Regions from separate parts of the Priestia sp. 10L35 genome, predicted to be linked through region 2. Evidence: predicted binding sites of a transcription regulator. Region 2 holds the regulator's gene; each other region holds the start of a gene.

Region 1 (6,587 bases), on a different contig from region 2:
AACCGTGCTTTTTGTAAGCTGGAAGTTATTGACGAAAATGGAGAAGTTCGCTTTACTCAGCGAGCATTGTATGACAACGAACATCATGAACTAGGTATTTTGTTTGTACACAATTATACAAAACGTGATTCACAAGCTGGTTAAAAGACGGATAAAAAGGAGAAATGTTTGTGGAAGTCAAAACGATTGCCGCAGTTTTTCTACCCGCCATATTGCTTGTTCTGTTTGCTAGAGTAACATATAACTTATATGTTGCCACAGCGCTGACGCTTTTGTTGATAGCTGTTTCTGTATATAAAGGGTCCGCAGATTATCCGCTTATTATTTTAATAGATTTACTTTCAGCAGCCATCGGTTTTATATATGCAAAAAGCATGCTAGCAGCTGGAAAATAAAGACTTTTGGTTTGATGATAAGTTAATCGCTTATTATTAAACTGTACACAAAAGCTCTCTGCACAACGTGGAGAGCTTTTGTGTGTAAAAAAGTGAGTTAGAACTTATAACAATATTGTTTCGGTTCATTTAATGAGCGAGTATAATCAAATCAATTAGACAAATATGTTTATATTTAAAATATTTTAAACACTTATGTATAAATTTATTTAAATAAGTGTACAGAAATGTGAGAAGGGTATAGAAAAATAAAAAATATTAATCTGAAAATTTAGTTTATTTTTGATTTTAAAAAATAAAAGGAGGTTTAGGATTGATGGAAGTATTAATGAGAACGATGTTTCAGTCGCTTGGCAAAAATCATTCAATAAACAAATTAGCTAAAAAGTATGGATTGAGGATGGGAGCAGCTCGTTTTGTTGCTGGAGACTCAACCGAATCAGCAATTCACACATCTAAGGAGCTTAACAATAGTGGAAAAGTTGTTACACTTGATCATTTAGGAGAATTTGTTTTTACAGAAGAGGAAGCCAGGTTGTCTACTGCCATGTGCATTCAGACACTAGAAGCCATTGCAGAATCGGGCGTTCAATCAAATTTATCATTAAAGGTGACTTCTTTAGGATTGGATATTAGCAAAGGGCTTTGTATGGAAAATATGCGCAGAATTCTACACACGGCCAGAATGAATAATATTTTTGTTCGAATTGATATGGAAGACTACTTGCACTGCCAAATCTCCCTTGATATGTATAAAGAATTACGCAAAGAATTTGATAATGTTGGAATTGTGATTCAAGCGTATCTTCATCGTACAGAACAAGATATGAATGACTTACATCAATATCAAGCTAATTTACGTCTAGTAAAAGGAGCTTATAAAGAATCACCAGAAGTATCATTTCCAGAAAAGAAAGACGTAGATGAAAACTATAAAAAAATCATTAAAATGCATTTATTAAATGGTCACTATACAGCTGTAGCAAGTCATGATGAAGAAATGATTCAGTACACAAAACGATTAGTAAGAGAAAATGGTATTTCAAATGACCAATTTGAGTTCCAAATGCTTTATGGAATTTGCGTAGAGCTGCAGGACCGTCTAGTAAAAGAAGGATATAAAGTAAGGGTGTATGTTCCTTACGGAATTGATTGGTTTGGTTATTTCATGAGACGCCTAGCCGAACGCCCCGCCAATGTATGGTTCGTATTAAAAAATTTCTCCAAATAAGTTCAGTCAAAGAAACATAAAAAATTCGACACAAGTACCCTGAGCTTCGTGTCGAATTTTTTGATTAGTTTAGTCCGTATTCTTTGATTTTGTTGTAAAGGGTGCCGCGTGAAATGCCAAGCAAATCTGCTGCTGCACTTTTGTTTCCATAGGTTTTTTGAAGAGTCTCTTCTATTAGCCTAGCTTCTTGAAGAGAATCTTCTTCTTTTTGAACTTCTGTGAAAGAACTTGCATCCTTCAGATTGTCAGGAAGGTGCGTAAGGGTAATCAACGACTGATCACTTAGAAAAATCATTCGTTCAATCGTATTTCTCAGCTCGCGAATATTGCCTGGCCAATCGTATTGCATAAAGGCTTCGAGAACTTCAGAGGTAATGAAAGGAGCCTTCTTTTTATACTTCTTGCTGAATTCCTGTACAAATTGCTGTGTCAATGCTTCGATGTCTTCTTTATGGTCTCGAAGCGGCGGAATTATAATGTTAATGACGGTCAGCAAATAGTAAAGATTTTCATGGAATTCACCGGCTTTTAGCAACTCTTCCAAAGGCGTCGTGGTAGAGGCTACAATTCGGGTTTGAACTTGAATTTCTTCCGTGCCTCCAACGTGATAAAAGGATCGTTCTTCCAAGTAACGCAGAAACTTAACTTGAATTTCAAGAGGCATTTTATCAATTTCTTCAATAAATAACGTCCCGTTGTGAGCCTGCTCCAGTTTTCCCGCAATGGTTGTTGGATCTTCTGAAAAGACATCTTTTTGATGACCAAAGAGCTCAATTTCCAGGAGTCCCGATGGAATAGTGGCGCAATTTAAAGATAAAAAAGGTTCTTTATGTTTGGCTCCACCGTAGTGGATGGCCTGAGCCAGCATTTCTTTCCCAGAACCAGGTTCTCCTGTTAATAAAATAGGCATATCTGTAGATGCCACTTTTTTGGCAATGTCAACGGCTTGCTTAATTTCAGGACTGATACCCGCGAAAGAAGAAAATGGATTATCTTTTGGAATGAGAAGAGACACATCAATTTCTTCATTTAATCTTACAATATTGGTAATGTCATGTTCAGTTGCGACTCCACCTATGACTCGATTGTTTCTTATAATAGGAGATGCATTGATGAGCACGTGAGTTTGTTCATTAGGACGATGATACGTTCCGCGTACAGGGCGCCCTTCATTTAGAATCGTATGTAGAATGATGGATTCATCTTTGAAATGCTCTCCGATTTTTCTACCAATAATATCATCTCTCTGAATCTTATACGTATGTTCCGCAGCAGTATTCCACAAGATTACATTTCCTTCATTATCGACCGCTGTCACTGCATCATTAATGGTTTCTGCCAATGTATCAAAATAGGAAGCTAATATCTCATTTTGGCTATGCAAATGTGTAATCCACTGCGAAGGTGTTACAAGTCCTATTGTGGTTTCTTGGTTTTCTGCTTGAATGAGGACTGGTCTGTTCCAGTTTGTGTTGCCTTGTAAATTGGCTAACGTAGAAGTAGAAGATGAAGGCCAATTTGTATCCGCTATTACTTTTTTTATGGACGATGCCTCGTCATGACCTGTTAACAGGTATCGTTCATCTTTTTGTATTACATAAAAGGTACTTGCTGTGACTACGACGAAGTCATAGTTTGAAAGTTCAGATGTCACTTTAGCTAAAGAAGTTGATTCTTCAACTGTTATAAAGGAGTTATTTATAAGAACTTGATCAACGCTTGCCATACTAAACCCCTCTCGGTACATATTTTTTATACTGTATCATAATTTAGAAATTGGCGCAAAAGCCTATCTTTTTCAAACAATAACGCAGCTTACTTTCTTTTATTGCTTTCATCTAAAGAGTTGTATTCCCTTCGAAAAGGGTAGTATAAGAATTTAGTGGGTAATAAAGTAACAGGGTAAAAAATAAAAACAAACAAACACTATATAAGATTAATACTCATTAGTTTCATTTATGATTATAAAGTGATAAAATACGAATATCAGTTCGTGTTTTCGGTTTTTACATATCGTAATAAAAATAGATAAAACAAGAAAATAGAAACGGAGGCCTTCATTTGAAAGATCAGTTTGAATTAGTATCCCCATATCAACCGCAGGGTGATCAGCCAAAGGCAATTGAAAAGATCGTGAAAGGAATTAAAGAAGGTAAGCAGCATCAAGTTTTGTTAGGTGCTACAGGAACGGGAAAAACTTTCACCATGTCTAATGTTATTAAGGAAATAAATAAGCCGACACTAATTATGGCTCATAACAAAACGCTTGCTGGTCAATTGTACAGTGAGTTTAAAGAGTTTTTTCCTAATAATGCAGTCGAATACTTTGTCAGTTACTACGATTACTATCAGCCTGAAGCCTATGTACCTCAAACAGATACATTTATTGAAAAAGATGCAAGCATTAATGATGAAATTGATAAACTTCGTCACTCGGCAACTTCTTCTCTTTTTGAACGAAAAGATGTCATTATTATTGCCAGCGTATCCTGTATTTATGGCTTAGGGTCTCCGGAAGAATACAAAGAAATGGTCGTATCTCTTCGAGTAGGAATGGAAAAAGAGCGTAATCAGCTGCTTCGTACGCTAGTAGATGTACAGTACGAAAGAAATGATATTGACTTTAAGCGCGGAACGTTTCGCGTTCGCGGTGATGTTGTGGAGATTTTCCCTGTGTCTCGAGATGAACACTGTATTCGCGTCGAGTTTTTCGGCGATGAAATTGACCGCATCCGAGAAGTTGACGCTCTAACAGGAGAAATCATTGGTGATCGTGAACATGTAGCTATCTTCCCGGCATCTCACTTTGTCACGAGAGAAGAAAAAATGCGTGTTGCCATTCAAAATATTGAAAAAGAACTAGAAGAACAGCTAGAGAAGCTAAAAGAAGCAGGCAAGCTTTTAGAAGCGCAGCGCTTGGAGCAGCGCACGCGCTACGACCTAGAAATGATGAGAGAAATGGGCTTTTGTTCGGGAATCGAGAACTACTCTCGTCATTTAACGCTTCGTCCCGCTGGTTCTACACCTTATACACTGCTGGACTTCTTCCCTGAAGATTTCCTTCTTGTTGTGGATGAATCACACGTTACGATTCCTCAAGTTAGAGGAATGTACAATGGGGACCAAGCGCGTAAACAAGTGTTAGTGGACCATGGTTTCCGCTTGCCTTCCGCATTAGATAACCGCCCGCTTAAATTTGATGAATTTGAACAGCATATTAACCAAATTGTTCATGTTTCCGCAACACCAGGTCCTTATGAACTTGAGAAGGCACCTGATGTGATTGAACAAATTATCCGTCCAACGGGATTATTGGATCCAAATATTGAAGTTCGACCAATTGAAGGGCAGATTGATGATTTAATTGGAGAAATTCACGACCGGATTAAGCGAAATGAACGAGTACTCGTTACGACGTTAACAAAGAAAATGTCCGAGGATTTAACGAACTACTTAAAAGAAATCGGCATTAAAGTTCAATATCTTCACTCTGAAGTGAAGACGCTCGAGCGTATTGAAATTATCCGAGAGCTGCGGCTTGGAAAGTACGATGTGCTTGTAGGAATTAACTTACTTCGTGAAGGTTTAGATATTCCGGAAGTTTCGTTAGTAACCATATTAGACGCGGATAAAGAAGGATTCTTGCGTTCAGAACGATCGCTTATTCAAACCATCGGACGTGCTGCACGAAATGCTAATGGACATGTCATTATGTATGCAGATCGCATCACAAACTCCATGGACATTGCTATCAATGAGACCAAGCGTCGTAGAAGTATTCAAGAAGCTTACAATGAAGAGCATGGTATTACACCGACAACGATTCAAAAAGAAGTTCGAGGCTCAATTCGTGCAACAGTAGTAGCAGAAGATACAGAAACGTATGAAGAAGCACCGGCATTTGATAAGCTCAACAAAAAAGAAAAAGCAAAGCTCGTAGAAGAAATGGAACAAGAAATGAAAGAAGCAGCCAAAGCGCTTAACTTTGAACGCGCAGCTGAGCTTCGTGACTTGATTCTAGAATTAAAAGCGGAAGGGTGATAAAACATGGCGATGGAAAAAATCGTGGTAAAAGGTGCACGAGCCCACAATTTGAAAAATATCGATATTGAAATCCCGCGAGACAAATTAGTAGTATTAACAGGGTTATCAGGTTCTGGTAAATCTTCTTTAGCTTTCGATACAATCTATGCAGAAGGACAAAGACGTTATGTCGAGTCGCTTTCGGCATATGCAAGACAGTTTTTAGGTCAAATGGATAAGCCCGATGTAGATTCAATCGAAGGATTGTCGCCTGCTATTTCAATCGATCAAAAAACAACGAGCCGAAACCCTCGTTCAACCGTCGGAACTGTGACCGAAATCTATGACTATTTGCGCCTTTTGTTTGCTCGTGTAGGAAAGCCGATTTGTCCTAATCATGGAATTGAAATTACATCTCAAACGATTGAGCAAATGGTAGATAGAATTTTAGAGTACCCTGAACGTACAAAGCTTCAAGTACTGGCACCTGTGGTATCTGGCCGAAAAGGTACCCACGTAAAAGTGTTAGAAGATATTAAAAAGGAAGGGTACGTTCGCATTCGAGTAGACGGAGAAATGCGTGAAATAACAGAAGAAATTGAACTGGAAAAAAACAAAAAGCACTCCATTGAAGTAGTAATTGATCGCGTTGTTGTAAAAGAAGGTGTAGCCGCTCGTTTGTCGGACTCTTTGGAATCAGCTCTTCGCCTCGGAGAAGGGAAAGTAATTATTGATGTGATAGGTGAAGAAGAACTGCTTTTTAGTGAGCATCATGCTTGTCCAAAATGTGGTTTCTCCATTGGAGAACTTGAGCCCCGCATGTTTTCATTTAATAGTCCGTACGGGGCGTGTCCAACGTGTGACGGGTTAGGAACGAAATTGGAAGTGGACAAAGATTTAGTTATTCCTAACTATGACTTAACGCTTCGTCAGCACGC
Region 2 (6,587 bases):
GATATTTTGTTTCACCAGCAAAACGTTCATCGCGCTCATATTCTACATATGTTTGCCTGAAGCCAATCCAAGACATCATTCCTCGTACAAAACGATTACGTTCAGTCATTTTTTTGAATACATCCGCTACTTTTCGGTCGATAATACGAAAATCTCCCGTGTCTTTAGGGATTTCGATATCGGACATATAATTTAAAAAGCGATAAAAATACTTAGCCGTGGCTAATTTAAAAAAGGTCTCTCCGCTTCGTTTCTTGCGCTTTGCATATACAATTTCATAGCCTTGCTGCCATTTAGCAATTAATTCGGGAATCATTTCTGGCGGATCTTGTAAGTCCGCATCAATAATAACGATAGCATCACCTTGAGCATAATCAATGCCTGCTGTTACGGCAGTTTGGTGCCCGAAATTACGAGCGAAATCAATAACTTTTACGTTAGAATCCATAGCCGCTACGTCCTTCAAGATTTCAATTGTTCGGTCGGTGCTGCCGTCATTGACGAAAATGAATTCATAGTTAATGTGGTTTTTATGCATGACGGAAAGCAAGCGATTGTAGCATTCATTAGCTACTTCTTCTTCAAAATACATAGGTACCACGATTGAAATTAGTTCTTTCATGCTTTACCTCCTATCGAGTGATTGTTTGTGTGCTTAAACGTCCATAATTTATTAAGGAAAAAATTGATAAACATTCCTATACAAGTAGACAACAGTTGTCCGATTATTGGATTAGCAGGTGTATAGTGTACAAGAAGGAATAAGCAGCTTGTATTAATTGCTAAAGTAATAAGGTTTACGATAAAAAATTGAGCTAACATCCATTTGTGTACGGTTGCTTGAAACACCCACGATTTGTTCCAATAGTAGCTGTTTATGACGCCAATAAAATAAGATAGTACGTTAGCCAATATATAGTTCATATCAAAATGAATGAGTGCTAAATAACTGATAATAGTGAGCAGGGTATTCATTATACCTACAAATCCGAATTTCAGGAATTTTATCACGGTTGCATAATCCCTTCCATTTAATTTATCTCTTTACATTTTGTCTTGGGCTCATTTTTAGTAAATCGTACTATTAAATAGGATAGAATCACTGAAATACCAAACCCTTCGAGCAGCATAAAGCTTGGAAAAATAAAGAATCGATAGCGAGTTTGAATTTCAATAAGCAAGTGAATAAGAACGTATCCTATGATTAGTAATAAAAACAGTGTATACGGATATTTATCCTGCTTCTTCAGGAATAAACATATAAGTCCAATAATGGAAAGAATAGTAGTTGAAACATAAATAATTCTTTCATAACTTTGAGCAGCACTAATTAATTTCTCTTTATTAAAAGGTACATCTTCTTGAGGAGTTAATGAAATGCTCCAAAATGTAGATGCATCCGTTCCTCCCCACATATTTAGGAATTTAATGTGAAAGAGATCTAAAAGCTGCTCTTTATCTGCTACCCGCTCTTTAATTACCTCTTTTTCTGCTTCAGCTCGTTTTTCTCCAATTGGCATACCCATAAAACGACTAGCATCCTCTGAAGAATAAGAACCGCTTGTTTCGTAATTAAAGCCAATGACGAATTTCCATAAAGGATCTCTGTTACTTAAAGGATATTTAGAAATACCGCTGGCTACAAAAGAATAGTTGATTAGCGCATTTGCAATAAAAAAAGTAGCCAGTATGCCTACGAGGTTTTTTCCTATTTTCTTTCGACGAGCTTTTAATTCAGCAGCATCCTTCGTTTTAATGTAAGGTTGAAGAATTTGCAAGATGAAATAAATGAAAACAGCAACGATAATAATAGGTCCTAGAGGGCGCATTAAATTTCCTAACGACAATAGAAGGCCAATATAAAGCCAGCTAAACTTGTTATGAGCAAATCTTTTTATAATAAGGTAAAAAGCTGCATAAAATAAAAAAGTAGCTAAATGCTGGTTAGTTAACACTGAGCTATAGAGAATGTTCGGAATGTAGAACGCATATAGAAAAGCTGCCATTCTCCCAGCAAGTTCGTTAAATACTTTTGCGCCAATTAAATAAATAAAAATAACGGTTCCAGTGGAATAAAAAATATTTAACAATTTTAATAAAAAAATATTATCTCCAAAACAGCGAATAATAACAGATTCATAGAATGAAAAGCCTAGCTGATATACCCATGTAGTAAAATAAACGCTTTGGTTAAATTCGTAATTTCCTTTTGCGATATTACGCGCGGCATCTAACATGACAAGAAAGTCAGATTTTACAGGCGTTTGAACAGAAAGCATCCATGCTAGTCGAATACCTAACGTCAAAACAATCAGTGAAATAAAAAAAACAGTTTTGTTCATGTATCTACTTGCAATTGCTATTAGAAAAATGACAAGGAAAGTGAAAAATATTCCTTCAATAATAAATGAATTACTTAAAGCCAAGCCTTTTAATTCCAATGAATTTGTCATCGCACTGTAACTGCCCAATAGAGACCATGTGAGAATAATGACACATAAAAAGATCAGGCTTTTGGATAAAAATGAGTTAAGCATATTACCTCCTGCAAATTATTTCAAAGATAAGGTACAAAATTCCTACCCTATGATACCATATTTTATTATTTTGTATATATTTTTCTTATAGAGTATAATATTAGATTGTTCTGAAATTACAACAGCAGCATAACATTTGATAAAAGGGTAAGCGGAGTAGGCAGTGATTTAGTAATAGATAAAAGAGGTTGGGAAAAAAGGATTTTAGTCGAAGTGAAAAACGAACCATTGATCATCATGTTTGATTAGTGGTTCGTTTTTTTATGGTGAACGTAGGTTTCATTTGTTTAGTTCCTTCCGGCAGTTGATTGGAGGGCAAGACGAAGACTCCTGCGGGAAAAGCGGAACAGGTGAGACCCCGCAGGAGCGTAAGCGACCAGGAGGCTCATCGGCCGCCCGCGGAAAGCGAAGTCTTGCACGGAAATCAACAGAGGTGTAACAAGCAATCCCTACTAGCTTATTTATTCCATTTGTTCCCCTATAGATTCGCTTGATTTAGTTATGTCTCAATCTCTTCTTTTTTATCATGTGTTTTCTGATGCGAACAGCTTTTATGTTTTAAACCGATCTTTTAATAAATTCCATAGGGAACTCACTCCGAGACTAATGCTGATCAGAATTCCTGATAGAGCTACTATTAAAGCGATATATTCAAAGATAGAAAACTGCTTCATACTATCCCAATTGATATTTCCCTTTAGTTTGCTAATAACTAAATTCATTCCGTAAATACCGGAAAGAACCGTGTAAATCGTTAAAATTAATAATAAGTAATTGTGACGCTTAGCTGCGATTTTCTCTTGATTTTGGTACAAAGTACCAAGAGTTTCTTTGACTTCTTGATAAAGAGAATTGATATGGAAGATTTTTTTAAAGAGCTCAGAAAACTCTTGACCTTCTGTGCGAGAGCTAATTTCTAAAAATAAATATTTACCTGAGAACACGGTAATAGAGCGGATTAGTCGTTCAATGCCCTCTGAATTTTTATGAAACGTGAGCTGAGAATACTCATAAGATAGTTTTAGCAACACGATTTTATAGAAAAAATGTAAAAATAAATTATAGTAATGCTGGCCAAATAGATGATTCATCAAAAGCTGATCCGTTTTAGAGTCTGTCGATTTAGAAATACATGAAAACACATGGTCTGTTATGACGTAATATGTTTCAGGAGCCCATCTGGAATACACGTGTTTAGTATTATACGTTTTAATATACTCATGATTGTGTGCAGAAATAAACGCTTTCCCGTCAGGCATATAGCTATTTAGCTGTCCAGTACGAAATAAAGTTGTGGAATTAATCTCTTGCTCTTGATTTACCGTTACATAACTTAACACAAACATCCGTTCATCGATAAAATAAGGAAGGCTCCCCACATGCTGTTCACGTGTGGCTTCTTTCTTGATGTGTTCGTTCAAAAATGGCGCGAGCTGTGAAAAAATATAATCTTGTACTTTGCTATAGCGATGGTGTTCATAGGTAATGGTGGATCCATGCTCTTCAGCAAGCTTCGGTTCTAATACACGAAAATGATTCATGAACTCTAAAATATCATCATAGGTGTAATGATTATGGCTCATCTCAGTGCGAATGGTCATGACACCAATTTCAAAAGGACATAAAAAAACATCCACAGACAGCACGTTGCTAGACACGGTGGTGGAGGAAGTGTGTAACGTAATGGCATGGTCTATTTTTTTTGAAAATCGAAGCAACCCTTCTTTTTCGCACGAGTCAGGGAATAGAATGCATTCAATGTAAGGAAGAAAATATTGATCCAGGCTATCATGAGATACGTAATATTGTTCTCCGTAGTATTCTTTTTCTAAATGTTTGTTTTGAATGGAGAAAAACTCGAACAAATTTGCTTTCAGCGCATGAACAAGCTGCTCTTTATTTTTTCGGTCAAAGGAAAAAGGAAAAAGAAACATGTTCATTGCTTTGGTAGGTACAATGGTTTGAAATGGTTCTGTTTTCCTTGGTGTATTGGTCATAAACTACATCCTTCTTATGGTCGGTTGTATTTCCTTGTAAGAGTCGAGGAAATGCAGGTAGAAAGTAAAAGGTAAAACAAGCTTTATAAAAACCGTTCTACCTGCCTGCAATGATTCAACGTATCATTTATAATATGCCAATTTTTTTAGAAAACAAACGTAAAAAAACCAACTAACATCATCATTAGTTGGTTTTACATACAGTGTCTGATTAGTGAATCGTGCGATATACACCAGTTACTTTTCCTAAAATCGTTACGTGGCGAAGAATAATAGGCGCCATCGTTGAATTTTCAGGCTGTAAACGAACGAAATTTTCTTCTTTAAAGAAACGTTTTACCGTTGCTTCGTTGTCTTCGGTCATAGCGACCACAATATCTCCATTATTAGCTGTTTGCTGCTGACGTACGATTACCATATCGCCATCTAGAATACCTGCTTCAATCATACTTTCTCCCATAATTTCAAGCATAAATACATGATCATCTGGAGAAACGAATTTATCTGGAAGAGGGAAATATTCTTCCACATTTTCAACGGCTGTTATAGGCAGACCCGCTGTTACTTTACCGATAACAGGAACATTAATGACATTGCTTTTAGGGATGTTTACTTCGTCTAGTTGAAGAACTTCGATTGCTCTTGGTTTTGTCGGATCTCTGCGAATTAACCCTTTGCTTTCTAAACGAGCTAAATGCCCGTGTACAGTGGAGCTAGAGGCTAATCCTACCGCTTCCCCAATCTCACGAACAGAAGGCGGATAACCTTTTAATTTTACTTCATGCTTAATAAAATCTAGTATGTCTTGTTGACGTTTTGATAGCTTCATATTTTTCACCTCGATTTTAGCTATTCTTTAGGTGAATTATACCACGTGATGTGTCAATATACAAACATAAGTTCGAAGAATTCCATTGACAGAAACAAATGTTCTCAATAAAATAAGAACATATATTCTGACAGGGGGATCATAATATGCAACAATTCTTACATTCTATGAAACATTACGCTATTTTTTTTGCAGTTATCGCTGCACTTACATATGTATTGACGCTGGTTTTAGGAGCGGATAAAGTAGATTTAGACAAATATTCAACGGTTACTATTACAAAAGGAGATACGCTTTGGGAATTGTCCAACAAGTATCATAATCACCATCATTTGACCACCAATGAATTTGTCAAATGGGTTGAAGACGTCAATGATTTAAACTCAGACACTGCCCAGTCTTTATCTCCTGGAGATAAATTATATATTCCTGTTTTAAAAAAAGAGTTACATAATCAAGTGGCAATTGAACAGTAGTGTGTAACGGCCGTTCCTGAATATTGTTAGAAGCCGAAAAGGTCGTGATAAAAGTGGATGCCATTATTTATTGCCGTGTCAGTACGGATAAAAAAACCCAAGAAACATCTTTACAGCGCCAGCAAGAAGAATTAAAAAAGCTTGCTGCTCTTCACCATCTAGACGTAAAAAAAGTCGTAATGGAAAAAGCAAGCGGATATGAAGTAGACAGAGAGGGTATTTTGGATGTTCTTCATACAATGAAAGAAGAAAAAATATCTGTGTTGCTTATTCAAGATGAAACACGATTAGGCAGAGGAAATGCTCGAATTGCGCTGCTTCATGCTTTTCATAAAGAAAATGCTACCATCTATACGATTAGTCATCAAGGCCAGCTTCAGCTTTCAGAATCTGATTCAATGGTGTTAGATATTATTAGCTTAGTGGAAGAGCATCAGCGGAAATTACATAATGCTAAAATTAAAAGAGGAATGAAAAGAGCTGTAGAAAACGGTTATCGTCCGCAGCAAAATTTAAAAAATCAAGGAGTTAACTCGGGAAGAGAAAAAAAAGAAGCGCCAATTGAAGAAATTGTCCGTCTTCGTCATAACGGCTTAACCTTTGCTGAAATTTCAGTTACGCTAAAAGGTTTTGGCTATAATATTTCAAAAGCGACGGTACATCGCCGCTATCAAGAATACCAAGAGAATGCTCAATCTCTTGATAAAACGAAAGAGATTTAGTAAGATGACTACATGTTGCCGGAACG
Region 3 (6,587 bases), on a different contig from region 2:
TCTATGTCGGTATAAATCAATTAGTGCGATTAAAACTAAAAGCGTCCCCACTGCAATAACTGGCAATATAACGGGCAGAAAAGCCATAAAATCAAGATCTTTAAGGTCGTTTAATCCATAATGTAGTTGCATTTTCAACATTCCTTCCTAATCTCATTATCATTATTAATAATGATAAATCAAATGCAGATTCGTTGCAATCATTATTCTCATTATTTATAATAAGAATTAAATTTAATAAATAATAAGGTGATTGGATGAGTACTAAAGTTGAAATATTAATGCATCCGGTGAGAATAAAGATTTGCCAAGCATTAATGAGAAATAGAGAAAATGGGTTAACACCATTAGAAATGGTGAAAATTCTTAAAGATGTGCCCCAAGCAACTCTATATAGGCATCTTCAAACTATGTTTGATTCTGGTATTGTTTGTGTGATTAAAGAAAAAAAAGTAAAATCGGTTTCCGAAAAATATTACGCTATAAATGAAGAAGAGGCAAAAATTGACGGAAGTGAATGGAGGGAATTATCTAGCAAGGAAAAGTTAGACTATATTTCTTATTACCAGTTATCACTTATGACACAATATCAAACTTATCTTAAGAAATTAGGGGAACAAAACAGCCAAGAGGACGGGGCAACTTTTTCTGTAGTGGAATTAAAGATAGATGAGGAACATTTTATACAATTTCAAAACGAATTAAACGAATTAATGACTAAATACTACCATACCCAGAGTAAGGGAAACGAAAAAGAAGCCCCAGTTCGGACCATCGCTATTACAATTATTCCAGATACTTAAACTAAGTAAATATTTAGGGGGATTTGGTAATTAGAATACTGGACAAGTACCCATTATTTACTCGACATTCAATTGATCGATTATGGTAGCTTTAAATCTTATAAAAATATAGGCTGATGATTCCTTAGCGCAGGAGTCATCGGCTTTCTTTTTGTCTAATCTTGCTAGGCTTATGTTAGCAGGGGCCCTTACAAAAAGTCGTAAACAAACAACTAGAAATCCCTTAACCTGTTTTAGCAGAAGATTAAATGTAACAGGTTAATTCCACCTTCAATTTTCATGTTTCTTTTTATACCAGCCCTTAGTGTATAAATTCTCATATAATTCATTCGTAACTGATCCCTCAAAGATAAAAAATATGTAGAAATCCTCTTTTACTAAAAAACCATTTATTTCATCTTATTTTTTCTTTTGAATTCAAAACTCACCATATAAGCTATTCCTAACGAAATAACAGCAGCAATACTAATCTTTATGTAAGAAATCTCTAAAGCCCAAGGACCGTATTTATGTGGGTTCAAACGATACATAGACCACCACTGTCCATTTTCACCTTTAAAGAATGAGACGATAATCCATAAAAGAACTAAGAACAAAAACCATGAAAAAAAGATAATATAACTAGACAGTTTTTTATTCATTGATCAACCCTCCGTCTTCTCAATTCATATACAATGTTCTTCTCTCTTATTATAGTAACAATAATCGGGAAAAGATTCCATTGAATAAGGAACGTTTGTTCGTATATAATAAAGAACAAACGTTCTTTATTAAGGAGTTATTCCAATGGATTATGGGCAGCTACCAAACAGAGTGATTATTTGTATCGACATGAAGGCGTTCTTTGCTTCCGTTTCTTCTGTCATACGGGGCTTAGATCCATTGAAAACAAGGCTTGCGGTTGTAGGAGATATCAAACGGTCGGGATCTGTTGTGTTAGCTGCCACACCTTTATTAAAGAAAGAAGGGATCAAAACAGGAAGTCGCCTCTTTGAAATTCCTAAAAGGAAAGATATCTATGTCGTGAATCCATCCATGGAGAGATACATCAAGGCTTCGAACTATATTTCTAGTTTGGTGTTACAGTATGTTGCTCCTGAAGATTTCCATGCGTATAGCATTGATGAGTTGTTTATTGATGCCACGGCTTCTTTGCATTTATTTGCTCGAACACCAGAGGAGCTAGCTCATCGAATACGTAATGAGATCTATCGCAAAACAAGACTGACAGCTACCGCAGGAATCGGTCCGAATCTCTTACTAGCTAAAGTTAGCTTAGATCATGAAGCGAAGCACAGCCCAACAGGGGTTGCGTATTGGCGATATGAGAATATTCCCTTTAAGTTATGGTCGATTCATCCAATGAAGGATTTCTGGGGGATCTCGTCAGCTACAGAAAGACGCTTAAACCGTTTAGGCATCTATACCATAAAAGAACTCGCTCTTTCTTCTAAGGAGATGTTACAAAAAGAATTTGGCATCATGGGGGAAGAGTTACACCAACATGCAAATGGGATTGATTTTAGTCGCATTTCAGATGTGTACATTCCTAGTTCTCGGTCATTCGGGAAGAGTCAAATTCTGTTTCGAGATTATACAAGCCGAAAAGAAGTTGAATTATTGCTGTTGGAACTATTGGACGATGTGTGTTTTCGCTTACGCATGCATCAAGTGGTGGCTCAAACGATCCATTTATCGATTGGCTACAGCAAACAAACAGGTGGAGGCTTCTCAAGACAAAAGAAAATGGGGCGAGCTTCGAACTTAAGCCAAGATATTTTCCCTTATTGTTTAACCATTTTACATAATTTTGATAATGGAATGCCGATTCGCTCCATTGGGATTTCGTTATCCAATACGAGCATTGAAGAAGAGGAGCAAATGAGCTTATTTGAGGATATCGATCAGCGTGAAAGGGCCTATGCTCTTGCTAAAACGATTGATGAAATTCGTATGCGTTATGGGAAGAATAGTGTGCTACGGGCTTCAAGCTACCTGGATCACTCAACAGCTCGTTATCGAAATAGCTTAATTGGAGGTCATAAAAAATAAGGAGGATGATAATATGAAAAAATGGCACCCATTCGCCAGTATGCCAGAGCAATATATTGGATTACAGGACATCATAAACAAGCAAGTAGAGGTCCCTCAACCTCTTTTAACGGAAGAGCAAATGGAACAAATCAATTTCACCTTGATTGAAGCCTTACATACAAATAAACAAGTATACCTTACATACTATAAGCAAGGCCAATGCATAACAGAGACGGGGTTCATTCAGTTTGTTGATTCGTTTGGGGAACTATTTATCTTCATTGATGACGTATTTGAATTAAAAAATAAAATGAGATTGAGTGAACTTATTGATATTGGATTCATGTAAAATTAGAGTAGATTGAAAAACTGCACCGTTCAAAATATTTTTTAGTTTTAGGAGGAAATGGCATGGAAGTTTTGGCAGAATATTTAGCGCGTATTGATAACCCTGACCATCGGAACCGAACAGAGGAAGTTTTGACTTGGGTGGCTACTAACTTTCCGAATTTGAAACCGCAGATCAAGTGGAAGACACCAATGTTTACCGATCACGATACATTTATCATCGGCTTTTCCACAGCTAAGCATCATTTGAGCGTTTCACCCGAAGAAGTAGGTATTGCCCAATTTGCTGATGACATTGCTCAGGCTAAATATAGCGCTACCAAAGGCTTGTTCCGAATTCCATGGACCGATTCGGTAAACTATGAATTACTTAAGAAAATGATTGAGTTCAATATTTTAGATAAAAAAGACTGTTCAACTTTTTGGCGAAAATAAAAAAACAAATTATGAGGAGTAAACTGATCCCCAAGTAGCTTAGAAATCGTAAGATGAATTAGAAACTAAATTAAAAGGAAAAAGTGCTCCAATTTATAGGTGATAGGTGGTAGAGGAGGAGAGTATAAAACGATGAATTTCGAAATGATTATGAAGGAGCTTGAAGAGCTCGGTACGGAACGAATTAAAAAGACTTACATAAGCAATGGTGCACACGATCCACTTTTTGGAGTGGCAACGGGCAAAATGAAACCCATTGCAAAGAAAATCAAGAAGAACCAGCCTTTAGCCGAGCAGCTTTATGCCTCTGGTAACTACGATGCCATGTATTTTGCTGGTATCATTGCAGACCCCACAAGGATGACTGAGGAAGATTTTGAGCGTTGGATAGATGCAGCGTATTTTTACATGCTGTCTGATTATGTAGTTGCAGTAACTTTGGCAGAAACTGATTTTGCGCAAGTTGTTGCTGATAAATGGATTGCAAGTGATAAAGAACTTAAAATGTCAGCAGGCTGGAGCTGTTACTGTTGGCTTTTGGGTAATCGTCCGGACGATGAATTTTGCACAATTAAGATTTCCAATATGCTTGAACAAGTAAAAAATACGATTCACGCTTCTCCAAACCGAACGAAATCAGCTATGAATAATTTTATCTATACAGTCGGAATCTCATATTTGCCACTTCATGATAAGGCGGTTGAAATTGCAAAGGGAGTAGGTCCAGTGGAAGTTAAGAAGGACAAGAAAAAAAGTAGTATCCTTCTTGCTTCTGAAACTATTCAAAAGGAGATAGACAGAGGCCGGATTGGTTTTAAACGCAAATACGTAAGGTGTTAGCATAATTTGTAGTGTCGCTACGCTAACTGAGACAAGGCGATAAAGTATCGGATAATTAAATAGCCTAAGAAAGAATAATACGCTAAGGGCTTCAAGTTATTTTGTTCATTCAACAGCTTGTTATCGAAACGGCATTGTAAGAGGTCATAAAGCCTAACAAAGAAGAGTTTATGGGAAGTATTAAAAAACGTTAGAAATCCCTCCCTCACTTCCTGCATAAGGAAATGAGGGGGGTGCCTTATAATAAGCTTTCACATTATTAATTATGACCAACTATTGGGTGTGGTACATATGGCTCTTCAAGAAACGCAATTTCTTCAGGTGTTAGCTTAACCGATAAAGCACCTATTGCATCTTCAAGATGTGATATTTTCGTAGCACCAATTATAGGGGCTGCTACTAGTTCTTTCTGTAGTAACCAGGCAAGTGCGATGTGTGTACGAGGAAGACCATGTTTTTCTGCGATGAATGCTACTCGTTCCACAACCAATCGATCGGCGTCCGCAGTCGCATCGTATTTAGATTTTTGAATTTGATCTGTCTCAGAACGATGTGTTGTTACTGACCAGTCACGTGTTAATCTCCCTGATGCCAGAGGGCTATATGGAGTGACACCAATTTTCTCTTCCTTACAAAGAGGTAACATTTCTCGTTCCTCTTCACGGTATATTAGATTTAAATGGTTCTGCATGGACACAAACTTAGTCCAACCATGTTTTTCAGCCACATGTAATGCCTTTTGGAACTGCCAAGCATACATGGCAGAGGCACCAATATATCTTGCTTTTCCGGCCTTCACCACGTCATGTAATGCTTCCATCGTTTCTTCAATAGGGGTATTGTAATCCCAACGATGGATGATATAAAGATCTACATAATCAGTTTCCAACCTCTTAAGACTCTTATCGATTTCACTCATAATTGCTTTTCGGGAAAGACCAGATCCGTTTGGACCTCCATGCATTTGTCCGTGTACTTTAGTTGCGATTACAACCTCATCACGATTAGCATAATCCTTAAGCGCTCGTCCAAGATATTCCTCGCTTGTACCCAGTGAGTATACATTGGCTGTATCAAAAAAATTAATCCCTAAGTCGATGGCTTTTTTTATAACGAGGCGAGAGTCCTCTTCATTAAGCACCCATTGATGAAGCCATTTGTTAGCATCTCCAAAACCCATACATCCAAGACAAAGTCGAGATACATCTAAGCCTGTATTACCAAGTTTTACATACTCCATTTAACTGCTCCCTCTCTCTTAGTTATTTGCCACATTTATCGTGACTTATTTACAATTAATTATGTCATAAATAATAAAGAAACCCTTAGCACATTACTATCAATTTTTTGCCTAATCCTCTCAAACCCTCTTATTCAATTAATGGATATCAGGTATAATGAACCGAAAATGAAAAAAGGAGAATCAGTTATGGCTAAGAAATCCTACAAACAGCAATATGAACTTGCTAAACTCATTGAACGTCTTTCAAAGCAGGACGGTGTTCACTCTACCACTATTCCATCTTTATTTCTCATCCGCGAATCCATTATTACCGAACCAATTTCTAGAGTTAACGAGCCATCTTTTTGCATGATCCTTCAGGGAGAGAAGGAGGTATTATTGGGAGAGGAACGTTTTTTATACGGGCCTGGTCATTATATTGTGGCATCCGTTGACTTGCCAGTTACAGGTCAAGTCATCAAAGCCTCAGCTGGGTCCCCATATTTAGCCCTCAAATTTGAATTTACCCCTAGCCAGGTTTTGGAGGTTTTAAATAGCACAGATATTAAAACGGGGCAGGGAAAGAGCGCAAAACGAGCTATGTATGTTAGCAAAGTAGAACCACCTTTGTTGGACGCAGTAGTAAGGTTAGCATCTTTGCTAGACGCTCCAAAACATATCCCTGTTCTTGCTCCATTATTTAAAAAAGAAATTCTCTATTGGATTTTACAAGGTCCACATGGTGAAGCGCTTGAACAAATGGCATTAGAAGGTAGCAATGCCTCTAGAATAAGAGAGGTTATAGACCACATCATCAATAATTATGAAGAGTCTTTTCGTATCGAAGAGCTTGCTGAAATAGCGAATATGAGTGTTTCAACACTACATCGACATTTTAAAGAGGT

What was found. Region 2 encodes LexA, which represses DNA repair genes until DNA is damaged. Its sites were predicted from a motif close to CGAACATATGTTCG; they were not measured.
Region 1: a site for LexA is predicted at 3,607-3,620, ahead of uvrB (excinuclease ABC subunit UvrB). Genes of this name have one in related genera too.
Region 3: a site for LexA is predicted at 1,533-1,546, ahead of AC1DEF_RS25545 (Y-family DNA polymerase). Genes of this name have one in related genera too.

The regions. Positions count from the first base shown of each region.
Region 1 is NZ_JBFTKA010000006.1:215,958-222,544, forward strand. It holds gene AC1DEF_RS21345 (PDZ domain-containing protein) at 1-144, shown strand, start outside; gene AC1DEF_RS21350 (DUF2198 family protein) at 165-395, shown strand; gene AC1DEF_RS21355 (proline dehydrogenase family protein) at 712-1,626, shown strand; gene AC1DEF_RS21360 (sigma-54 interaction domain-containing protein) at 1,691-3,352, opposite strand; gene uvrB (excinuclease ABC subunit UvrB) at 3,688-5,667, shown strand; gene uvrA (excinuclease ABC subunit UvrA) at 5,674-6,587, shown strand, end outside.
Region 2 is NZ_JBFTKA010000001.1:798,653-805,239, forward strand. It holds gene AC1DEF_RS04055 (glycosyltransferase family 2 protein) at 1-622, opposite strand, end outside; gene AC1DEF_RS04060 (GtrA family protein) at 619-1,011, opposite strand; gene AC1DEF_RS04065 (ArnT family glycosyltransferase) at 1,032-2,537, opposite strand; gene AC1DEF_RS04070 (hypothetical protein) at 2,842-2,976, shown strand; gene AC1DEF_RS04075 (magnesium transporter CorA family protein) at 3,089-4,534, opposite strand; gene lexA (transcriptional repressor LexA) at 4,746-5,363, opposite strand; gene yneA (cell division suppressor protein YneA) at 5,510-5,839, shown strand; gene AC1DEF_RS04090 (YneB family resolvase-like protein) at 5,893-6,561, shown strand.
Region 3 is NZ_JBFTKA010000011.1:49,048-55,634, reverse strand. It holds gene AC1DEF_RS25560 (PLD nuclease N-terminal domain-containing protein) at 1-132, opposite strand, end outside; gene AC1DEF_RS25555 (transcriptional regulator) at 258-803, shown strand; gene AC1DEF_RS25550 (hypothetical protein) at 1,193-1,444, opposite strand; gene AC1DEF_RS25545 (Y-family DNA polymerase) at 1,590-2,855, shown strand; gene AC1DEF_RS25540 (YolD-like family protein) at 2,869-3,186, shown strand; gene AC1DEF_RS25535 (iron chaperone) at 3,249-3,620, shown strand; gene AC1DEF_RS25530 (DNA alkylation repair protein) at 3,753-4,460, shown strand; gene AC1DEF_RS25525 (aldo/keto reductase) at 4,720-5,700, opposite strand; gene AC1DEF_RS25520 (AraC family transcriptional regulator) at 5,890-6,587, shown strand, end outside.